Thalassospira sp. TSL5-1: one gene and its partner. The protein of the gene in region 1 interacts with the protein of each later gene in a pairwise test. Links are inferred from orthologs where the notes say so. Each region holds a gene or a part of one and is shown in the gene's direction. Other genes may lie near its edges.

What was found. The genes of interacting proteins can lie anywhere in the genome.
Region 2: the proteins of LF95_RS00740 (region 1) and def interact in binary tests that used the Escherichia coli proteins (3 or more experiments, as listed by UniProt). The link is inferred for Thalassospira sp. TSL5-1 from one-to-one orthologs.

The regions. Positions count from the first base shown.
Region 1 is NZ_KV880637.1:154,297-159,084, reverse strand. Bases 1,066-3,981 are described here. They hold LF95_RS00740 (aspartate-semialdehyde dehydrogenase), read left to right. Parts: upstream 1,066-1,971; coding sequence 1,972-2,991; downstream 2,992-3,981. Other genes in these bases: LF95_RS00735 (sugar-binding transcriptional regulator), read left to right, coding at 3,156-3,981; LF95_RS00745 (class I SAM-dependent methyltransferase), read right to left, coding at 1,066-1,699. In the rest of the region: LF95_RS00750 (hypothetical protein), read right to left, coding at 1-271; more of LF95_RS00745, read right to left, coding at 476-1,065; more of LF95_RS00735, read left to right, coding at 3,982-4,106; LF95_RS00730 (ABC transporter substrate-binding protein), read left to right, coding at 4,305-4,788.
Region 2 is NZ_KV880641.1:120,507-125,252, reverse strand. The notes cover bases 1,007-3,880. They hold def (peptide deformylase), read left to right. Parts: upstream 1,007-2,121; coding sequence 2,122-2,640; downstream 2,641-3,880. Other genes in these bases: LF95_RS20500 (DMT family transporter), read left to right, coding at 3,431-3,880; LF95_RS20505 (bifunctional transcriptional activator/DNA repair enzyme AdaA), read right to left, coding at 2,663-3,289; rmuC (DNA recombination protein RmuC), read left to right, coding at 1,007-1,962. Also shown: LF95_RS20520 (glutamate racemase), read left to right, coding at 1-373; more of rmuC, read left to right, coding at 463-1,006; more of LF95_RS20500, read left to right, coding at 3,881-4,336; LF95_RS20495 (hypothetical protein), read right to left, coding at 4,369-4,746. UniProt on the Escherichia coli protein: Removes the formyl group from the N-terminal Met of newly synthesized proteins. Requires at least a dipeptide for an efficient rate of reaction. N-terminal L-methionine is a prerequisite for activity but the enzyme has broad specificity at other positions.

The DNA.
Region 1 (4,788 bases):
GGCCCACGCGCCCATATTTTTTATGTCCGATACGTGATCCAAAATGCCCGGCAGCCGCAGCCAGTTCAGTACCGGTTATGCGCTGTTCGGGTGCGCGAAGATGGGCACGCAACATATCGCGTTCGCAACTGGAAAGATCAACAAGCGCCAATGCCGCCGCGTATTGACGGGCCGAACCAACATAAGGCGGTCGGGCATCATCATCCGTCAAAATCGGAAAAACAGCATCATCGACACGGCCTGCACCGGCAACGGGGGTTGAATACAGCATGGGTTTCCTCCTGATACGGAAAACAACCGTTTATATCAGGGCATCAGGGCCGGTTGTATCCCTGCGTCCCGTCAGGCAGGCTCTTGCGGCCTGTCATTTTACGTCCACAACGCAAATCAAAATAAACCAGAACAAATCAAAGGCAGGATTCAGATATGGGGCTGTTGGCGGCAGATGCAAATGCCCTGCCGCCCGCATGCAACATTAATGATGCCGAAAACCCGACTTGGTGAACACAAACTGGCCCACCCGCATCCCGCCACCGCCCTCGCGAGGGTCAAAGGCATTAATGCAGCCTGCCAGATAAAACTCCCACATCCGCTTGAACTCGGTATCGTATTTTTCCGGGTCCAGCTCATGCTCGATTTTACGGAAATTCTCGCGCCAGGCCATCAAGGTGCGGGCATAGTTTTCGCCCGCATGAAAATGGCAGGCCTCTACATCCAGATCGGCCATTTCCGCTGCCTCGACAACTTCGTGAACCGCAGGAATATAACCACCGGGAAAGATATAACGATCAATCCAGGGAGAGGTAAAATCGGGCCGGGGTTTGATGATGGTATGGATCACCGCGCGCCCACCGGCCTTAAGCAGTCGGGCAACCTGCTCGAAATAGGTTTTAAATTGCGGCCGCCCGACATGTTCAAACATGCCCACCGACACCACACGGTCATAACGGTCATGATTGGCCTGGGCAAAAACCCGGTAATCCTGCAAATGGTAATCCAGGCCCTCATGAAAATCAGCGGGCAGTTCGGCCTTGCGTTCCAGTGCCCAGTTATATTGCTCGTTTGAAAGCGTAATGCCGTGCACTTCGGCCCCCGTGGTCCGGCGGATAAAGCGACTTAACCCACCCCAGCCACAGCCGATATCCACAACACGCGTGTTCGGGTCGGTAATTTTCAAACGATCTGTTGTCAGTTGCATTTTATGCTGCTGGGCCGCGGCCAGGTCATGCGCCCCGTCATCCCAGAAGGCACAGGAATATTGCATGTCGCTATCAAGAAACCGGGTATAAAGGTCATTGCCGATGTCATAATGGTGGCGCACCCGGCGCGACGCCGCCTCGACCGAGGTAAATTGCGCAATGCGGAACTTGAAGGCCTGGAGCTTTTCAATCAGCAAGCCAAAGCTGCTGCTGGAATGCCCGCCATCAAAATTAAGGCGCAACACCCGGATCAGGTCTTCAAGCTCGCCAGATGTAATATCAATGCCGCCCTGCATATAGACTTCGCCAAAGCCCGGGTCCGGGCTCAGGGCCATTTTTACGGCATCGGTCCAATTTGGCAGTGTCATGGTCGCACGCGGTTCGCCGCCATCACCCAGCGCAACCTCGTGCCGGTCATTGACGCGCACAACAAGCGTGCCGCGTGTGACATGTTCGCGAAAAAAATCGAGGACTTTTCTGTCAGTCCAATTCAAAGTCATTGGGTACGTCATAGCCGTCCTTCTCAAGCCGGAAATGCGATAACCCCCAAAAATTGCAAAATATCGGGCGACATTCTGCAACCCCCAGGCAATATAGTGACATATTTCACTACAATCTCAAGCGGTAAAAACCCAAACCATCCTTGCGCAACGCCGCAGAAAGCCTTACATCTCGCGCAGCTTACCGGTCGGCCGAGAGATATTCTGCCGGATTGTCAAATGTTATGATCACGGCTTGTCCCGGTCCGAACCAAAACAGAAAGAGGCACTTGATGGGTTATAAAATCGCCGTTGTTGGCGCAACTGGCAATGTCGGCCGCGAAATGCTCAACACCCTGGCAGAACGCAAGTTTCCTGCCGAGGAAGTCTTTGCCTTGGCATCGTCCCGTTCGATCGGACGCACCGTTTCTTATGGTGATGACGACCTGACCGTTCAGGACGCCGCCCGCTTTGATTTTTCCCAGGTGGACATTGCCCTGTTTTCGGCTGGCGGCAGCACGGCAAAAACCCTGGCCCCCAAGGCCGCCGAAGCAGGTTGTGTTGTGATTGACAATTCCAGCTATTGGCGCATGGAACCGGGCGTTCCGCTGGTGGTGCCCGAGGTCAATGGCGATGCCCTTGCCGGATATGCCAAGAAAAACATCATCGCCAACCCGAATTGCTCGACCATTCAAATGGTCATGGCGTTAAAACCACTTCATGACCTGCAGCCGATCAAGCGCGTGGTGGTATCGACCTATCAGTCGGTTTCGGGGGCTGGTCGGGCCGCAATGGACGAACTGTTTAACCAAACACGCGGCATTTACGTGAATGACCCGCCCCTTAAGGAACAGTTCACCAAGCAAATCGCCTTTAACGTCATCCCGCATATTGATGAATTCATGGATGATGGCGCGACCCGCGAAGAATGGAAAATGACCGCCGAAACCCGCAAAATACTGGACCCGGATGTGGCAGTTCATGCCACCTGTGTTCGGGTGCCGGTTTTCGTGGGCCACGGTGAAGCCGTGAATATCGAATTTGAAATGCCCGTCACCGTCGAGGAAGCACGCAAGGCGCTTAAGGCCTTCCCGGGTATTTCCGTGATCGATTACCGCCAGGATGAAGGCTATGTCACCCCGCAGGAAGTGGCCGGGGAAGACAGCGTGTTCATTTCGCGCATCCGCAAGGACCCCAGCATTCCCAATGCCCTGTCGCTTTGGTGTGTCAGCGATAATTTGCGCAAAGGGGCCGCCCTTAACGCTGTTCAGATCGCCGAATTGCTGGTTTCGGATTATCTGCCGAAAAAATAACCGCCTTTCTACCCGGCATTTTGCAAACAGGGCCGTCCTGAACGGACGGTCCTGTTGTTTTATGATCTTCCCTATCATCGGAATTGCCCCTAACATTTAAAGGCTGCAAAAAGGCGACCTCAACTTTCTGCAGCGCCAAGGCACGATAAAAACGGAAGACTGGGATGGTAAAACGGACCCGCAAAGAAGCCGCAAGACTGGATGAAGCCGCCCGTGCCGGCTGGCTGTATTATTGCGCTGGCAATACCCAGGATGAAATTGCCACCAAACTGGGCGTTTCGCGCCCGACGGCACAACGCCTGGTATCGGCTGCAGTCAGCGAGGGGCTGGTCAAGGTCCGCCTGGATCATCCAATTGCCAATTGCATGGAGCTGGCAGCCCGTCTTTGCGCGCAGTTTAAGCTGGAGCATTGCGAGGTTGTGCCGACAGACCCCGCAGCCCCCGATGCCATGTTCGGCATTGCCCAGGCGGCTGCCAACCTGCTGGAGCGGGTTTTACAATCCCCTGAACCCAAAATTATCGCCCTGGGAACCGGGCGCGCCATGCGCGGCATGGTCAATGAAGTCCAGCGTATTGATGCCCGCCATCATAAAATCGTGTCCCTCGTTGGCACCATCGCAACAGATGGTGCGGCTAGTTTTTATGATGCCGTCACCGAACTGGCCGATTTAACCCGTGCACCGCATTATCCATTATCCATTCCGGTGATTGTCCCCAATGCCGAACAGCGCAAACCGATGCAGGAACAGGCCCCAATGGACAATATCCTGTATCTTGCCGCCCACGCCGATGTGCGATTTGTCGGCATTGGACAAATGGGCGATGACGCCCCGCTTCTGGTGGATGGCTTTATTACCCCTGCCGAGCTTAGAAGCCTGCAGGAACACGGGGGGATTGGCGAGCTGATCAGTTGGACCTTTGATAAGAACGGTCAAATTCTGGATCATGATGTCAATAACCGCGTCACCAGTGCGCCGCTGCAATGCCCGGCGCAAAATACCATCGCCGTCGCCAAAGGGGCTAAAAAGGTCGCCGCGATTCGCGGTGCGATGGCAGGAAACCTGATTACATCGCTGGTTACAGACGAAGCCACGGCAAAAGCTTTATTACCCTAAATCCCGAATAATTACCCATAAAAATCAAGCAACTAACCCAAACCCGCGGCACAAAACCGCGGGTTTTTCTGTTGCGCCGCACAATCGAATTTGGTTGACACCGGAGGTGTAAATTGAGTGAATGTTCACGTAATGAGCAAATGATCAAAACAAACGACACAGTTTGTTCAATGGGAAAAAGTCCTTTTGGGAGGAATTATGAAACACATCATGGGAGCAGCGTTTTGCGCGCTGTTGGCCAGTGGCGTCGCTTTTGGGGCCAACGCCGAAACCAAGCTGACCATCGCCACAGTGAATAACGGTGACATGATCCGCATGCAGAAGCTGACGGATGATTTCACCAGCAAAAACCCCGACATCTCGCTGGAATGGGTAACACTGGAAGAAAATACCCTGCGCCAGCGTGTCACCACCGACATCGCCACCAAGGGCGGCCAGTATGACATCTTGACGATTGGCACCTATGAAGCACCGATCTGGGCGAAAAAGGGCTGGCTTGCGCCGCTGGATAATCTGGGCGCCGATTATGACGTTAACGACATCATGCCTGCGATCCGTTCCGCACTGAGCAATGATGGCAAGCTTTATGCCGCACCGTTCTATGCCGAAAGCTCGATGATGATGTATCGCAAGGATCTGTTCGAGAAAGCGGGCATCGAAATCAATGGCCGTCTGACCTGGG
Region 2 (4,746 bases), on another replicon or contig:
GGTTACGGGCTTTAACGCATCGGGCGCGATTGACCATGTTGAAAATGGTGATTTCCTGTTTAAACCCGATGAAACCCGCGCCACCGTTGAAAAACTGATGGCCGATATTCTGGCCGTTGACCCGGAAATTGATGTGCTGACGCTTTCAAGCACCCATTTGCCGTGGCTGCGTCGATATTTTGAGGAAGCAGCCCCGAATTGCACCTTCTTGGACCCGGCTGATGACGTGGTAAATGCCCTTGATATTGGCCCGATGGGCAAGGGGATTACCTATGGCGTGGCAACCGAAGCCCCCGGTTTTGAAATTGCCGAATTTGAAAAGATGTTGCGCCAGATCGGCGTGGATTTGCCCATTCATAAAGCCGTCTTTTGACGGCTTTATCGGCGCTGCTGTTTGCGTGGCTGGATTTATAAGAACAAAACAGATACAACCGAATTGTCCTGTAATCAGATGGTGTGAATATGGATCCGGTTTCTTTGGCCGTCGGCGGCATTGTGGTTTTGGTGGTGTCGCTGGTTTTCAGTGCGCAACTGGTCAAACGGGCGCGGGAATCGGCCCGGGCCGAGGCTGAATCGCATCAGGCGCTGTTGGCCGCCCAGCTTGAACAGGCCGAAGCCACCCGCCGCGATTTGGCAAGCGAACTGGCCCAGTTGCGTGACCGGTTTGATACGGTTGCCGAAAAACGTGCCATTGCTGAAACCACGGCCAACCGGGTACCGGGGCTGGAAAGCGAAATTCGCGAATTGCGCACATCGCTGGAACATTGGCGCGAAAAAGGCGCGGAGCTGGAAACCGCGCTCGAAAAGGAACGCGAAGCCGCCCAGGAAAAACTTCAGATGCTGGATGATGCGCGGGTCAAACTGCTCGATAGTTTCAAGGCGCTGTCATCGGATGCGTTGAAGGTCAATAACGACGAATTCATGAAAATGGCCCGCGAAAGTTTCTCGCGCCTGCAGGAAGGGGCCAAGGGCGACCTTGAAAAACGCCAGCAGGCGATTGACGGCCTGGTCAAACCCATCAAAGAGCGGCTGGAGGCCTTTGATATCAAGGTCAATGAACTTGAAAATTCCCGCAAGCAGGCATATGGCGAATTGCGTGAACAGGTGGGGTCACTTGTGGTATCCCAGCAGCGCCTGTCGCGCGAAACGCAAACGCTAAGTTCCGCGCTGCGCTCCAGTTCGTCGGTATCGGGCAAATGGGGTGAATTGCAGCTTAAGCGTATTGTCGAACTGGCCGGGATGCTGAACTATTGCGACTTTGAAGAACAGGTTCATTTCAAAACCGATGAGGGCGACCAGAAGCCCGATATGGTCATTAACCTGCCGGGCGGCAAAAAGATTGTCGTCGATGCCAAGGCTCCGACATCAGCCTATCTTGAGGCGATCGAGGAAAAATATGACGATGATCGCCGCGAAACCCTGATGGGGACCTATGTTACCAATGTGCGTAAGGTGATTTCCGGTCTTTCCAAGAAATCCTATTGGAAATCTGTTAATTCACCGGAGTTTGTTGTGTTATTTTTGCCGGGGGAAAGTTTTTTTTCGGCAGCCCTGGAGCGTGACCCTAGCCTGATTGAGGACAGTTTCCGCGATGGGGTGATTTTGGCAACGCCCACCACGTTGCTGGGTTTGCTCAAGGCTGTGGCCTATGGCTGGCGGCAGGAGGCCCTGGCCGATAATGCCCGCGAGATTAGCGAAATTGGTCAGCAATTGTTTGATCGGTTGGGTACGCTTGCCAAAAACTTTACCGCAATGGGCAAGTCGCTGGAGGGGACGGTCAAGCATTACAACAAAACGCTGGGCTCGCTTGAAAGTTCGGTGCTGGTGTCGGCCAAGCGGTTGAAGGAAAAGCAGATTGTGGCCGATGACCGCGAGATTGATCAGCCCACCCAGTCCGAAACCCATGTGCGCCAGCTTAGCAAGCCGGAGCTGACCGCCCATATGCTTGAAGACAAGAGCTAACGCCAACAGGGCGGTTGGGCGACGGATTTCTTGACTCCCTCAACGTGCGGTCTTATCTCCAAGGCCAACTTATATTATATTGAAACCGTTCCAGCCGTGTTCCTGTGCCTTGCGCGGGCCGGTTTGGACGGTTTCCTGTTTTGACCCGGAAAATCTGACATGGCCTTGCGTGAAATTCTTATCGTTCCTGACCCCCGCTTAAAACAGGAATGCGAACCGGTATCCGATGTGGATGACGAGATTCGCCAGATTCTGGATGATATGCTGGAAACCATGTATGACGCGCCGGGCATTGGCTTGGCCGGTCCGCAGATTGGTGTGATGAAACGGGTTATTGTGCTCGATGTTTCCGACGACAAGGAAAAACCGGCGCCGATGAAAATGGTCAACCCGGAAATTATCTGGGAGTCCGAGGATGTATCGGTTTATCAGGAAGGTTGCCTGTCGATCCCGGAGCAATATGCCGATGTTGAACGCCCGGTCGAAGTTGGCGTGCGTTACCTTGATGAAAACGGCAAGGAACATGAGATCGAGGCCGATGGCCTGCTGGCAACCTGTATCCAGCACGAGATTGATCATCTCGACGGGGTGCTGTTTACCGATTATCTGAGTGCGCTGAAACGCAATATGATCCTGAAAAAGGTTATGAAATTGCAGAAGGCCAAGAAATCGGCCTGATACTGGCGCGGGTGTTGTGCTGTTATGTAATCTTGCCAGAGGACCGGTTTTGCCGGTCCTTTGTTATATCGGGTGTTTTATCGGGCTTGTGTGCCTGTTTGCGCCGGTAAAAGGATGGCGTGCAGCGGTACTTTTGTAAAAATGTGTCGTTGAACTGGCGGATGCTGCCAAATCCGGCCTCAAAGGCAATATCGGCGATCTTAAGGTCGCTTGTATCTAGCAGGCGTTTGGCGCATTGCAGGCGCATTGTGCGCGCCGACTGAAGCGGTGTGGCGCCAATATGTTTTTGAAACAGGCGGGATAAATGCCGCTCGCCGATGCCAAGCCTTTCCGCCAGCTCCCCGATATTGCCGCGGTTTAAGGCCCCTTCCTCGATCAGTTTCAGGGCACGAAAGACGGTTGCCAGTGTGCCGTTCCAGGCGGCCGATCTGGGTGCTGATTCCGGGCGGCATCGCAGGCAGGGGCGAAAGCCCTGTGCCTCGGCTGCCGGGGCGGTCGGAAAATAAACCACATTTTTGCGAAGCGGTTGCCGGACCGGGCAAACCGTGCGGCAGTAAATTTTCGAGGTTGTGACCCCAACAAAAAACACCCCGTCAAATGTCGGGTCACGCGCCAGCCGTGCCGCCTCGCATATTTCAAAACTCAGCATGGGGTAAAGTTAGCCGGGCTGGCATGACTTGTCGAACGGATATGGATTTTAAGGTCCGAAAACCGCCAGATGACGGAACGGTTTGTATGCCAATGTCGCCGTCAAGAACAGCAATGTGGTGTGCAACGGCGGAGAACCCCAATGACAGGATTTAAAACCGAACATGTGGCGATGGCATCGGTCGCCCTATCCGGTCTTGTCTGGGGTATTTTCTGGATTCCATTGCGGGCGCTGGATGACAACGGGATTACCGGCATTTGGGCGATTGTGCTGTTTTATCTGGTGCCAGCGATATTGCTGCTGCCGGTGATGATGATGCGCTGGCGGCGGCTTTTGCGGTTGGGGTGGCCCCTGCATGTTGCCGGGATGCTCGCCGGGACGGCACTTGTTCTCTATGCGGCATCCCTTGTGTTTACCGATATTGTCCGGGCCTTGCTGTTTTATTACCTCACCCCGTTATGGAGCACCCTGCTTGCCCGCATCATGATCCGGGAAGCTATTACCGGTGCCCGTTTGGGGACGATTGCTTTGGCATTAAGCGGGCTTTTGCTGATTCTTGGGTTTGATAGCGGCTTTGCCGGGATGTTGCGGGCCGGTGACTGGATGGGGATTGCCTCGGGCATTGTCTGGGCGATTGCCGCTGTCTGGATGAAGTCGGATGCGGGTGGCAACGGATTTGATTTTACCCTGTCCTATTTTTTCTGGGGCAGTATGGCGGCATTGTTGTTAACCGCCTTGCCGCTGGAGGGGGCTGGTCATATTCCCGGCTGGTCGGCAATTTGGGATGTTTTGCCCTGGATTGTGCCTTTTGTGCTGTTTTTGGTCATTCCCCCGGCCTTTGCCGTGATGTGGGGGGCAACGGTGTTAAGCCCCGGTTTGCTGGCCATATTATTCATGACGGAGATCAGCGCCGGGACGATCACCGCCGCCATTTGGGCACATGAACCAATAGGTTTGCGCGATCTTGCCGGTGTTGTTCTGATCACGGGGGCCGGGATGTGGGAACCTGTTGTGCAAATGTACCGGGCCAAACTTCAGCCGGGCTGAGGGACCGCCTGGCGGCCGGCTTTTGGCCCGGATTATCCGGTGAGATGTGTTTCGGACTGCTGCTGTCCGATGATCCAGCCTTCCTGTGTACGAATTCGGTCTGAGTCAGGCAGGTTCTCGGCCCTTTTGCCAATTGCTATCAGGATCAGGCCGATTACGCCGATGAAGGCGTCAAAGGCATCATCTTTGCCATTGGCGTTGTCGATGCCGTTGGCGATTTGTGCCTGAATTTTCGGGGTTATGTGGATGCCCTGTTTTGCCAGATCGGGGATCAGTTGTGCCAGAACCTCGCACCGGGATTCCTGCCGGGATTTGGCAAAACGCCCTGATGGCAGGTTCATATGATGCAATCCCAGCCAACCATAAATTTCACCGGGATAGGTTTCGATAAAGGTAACGCCGGGCTGATG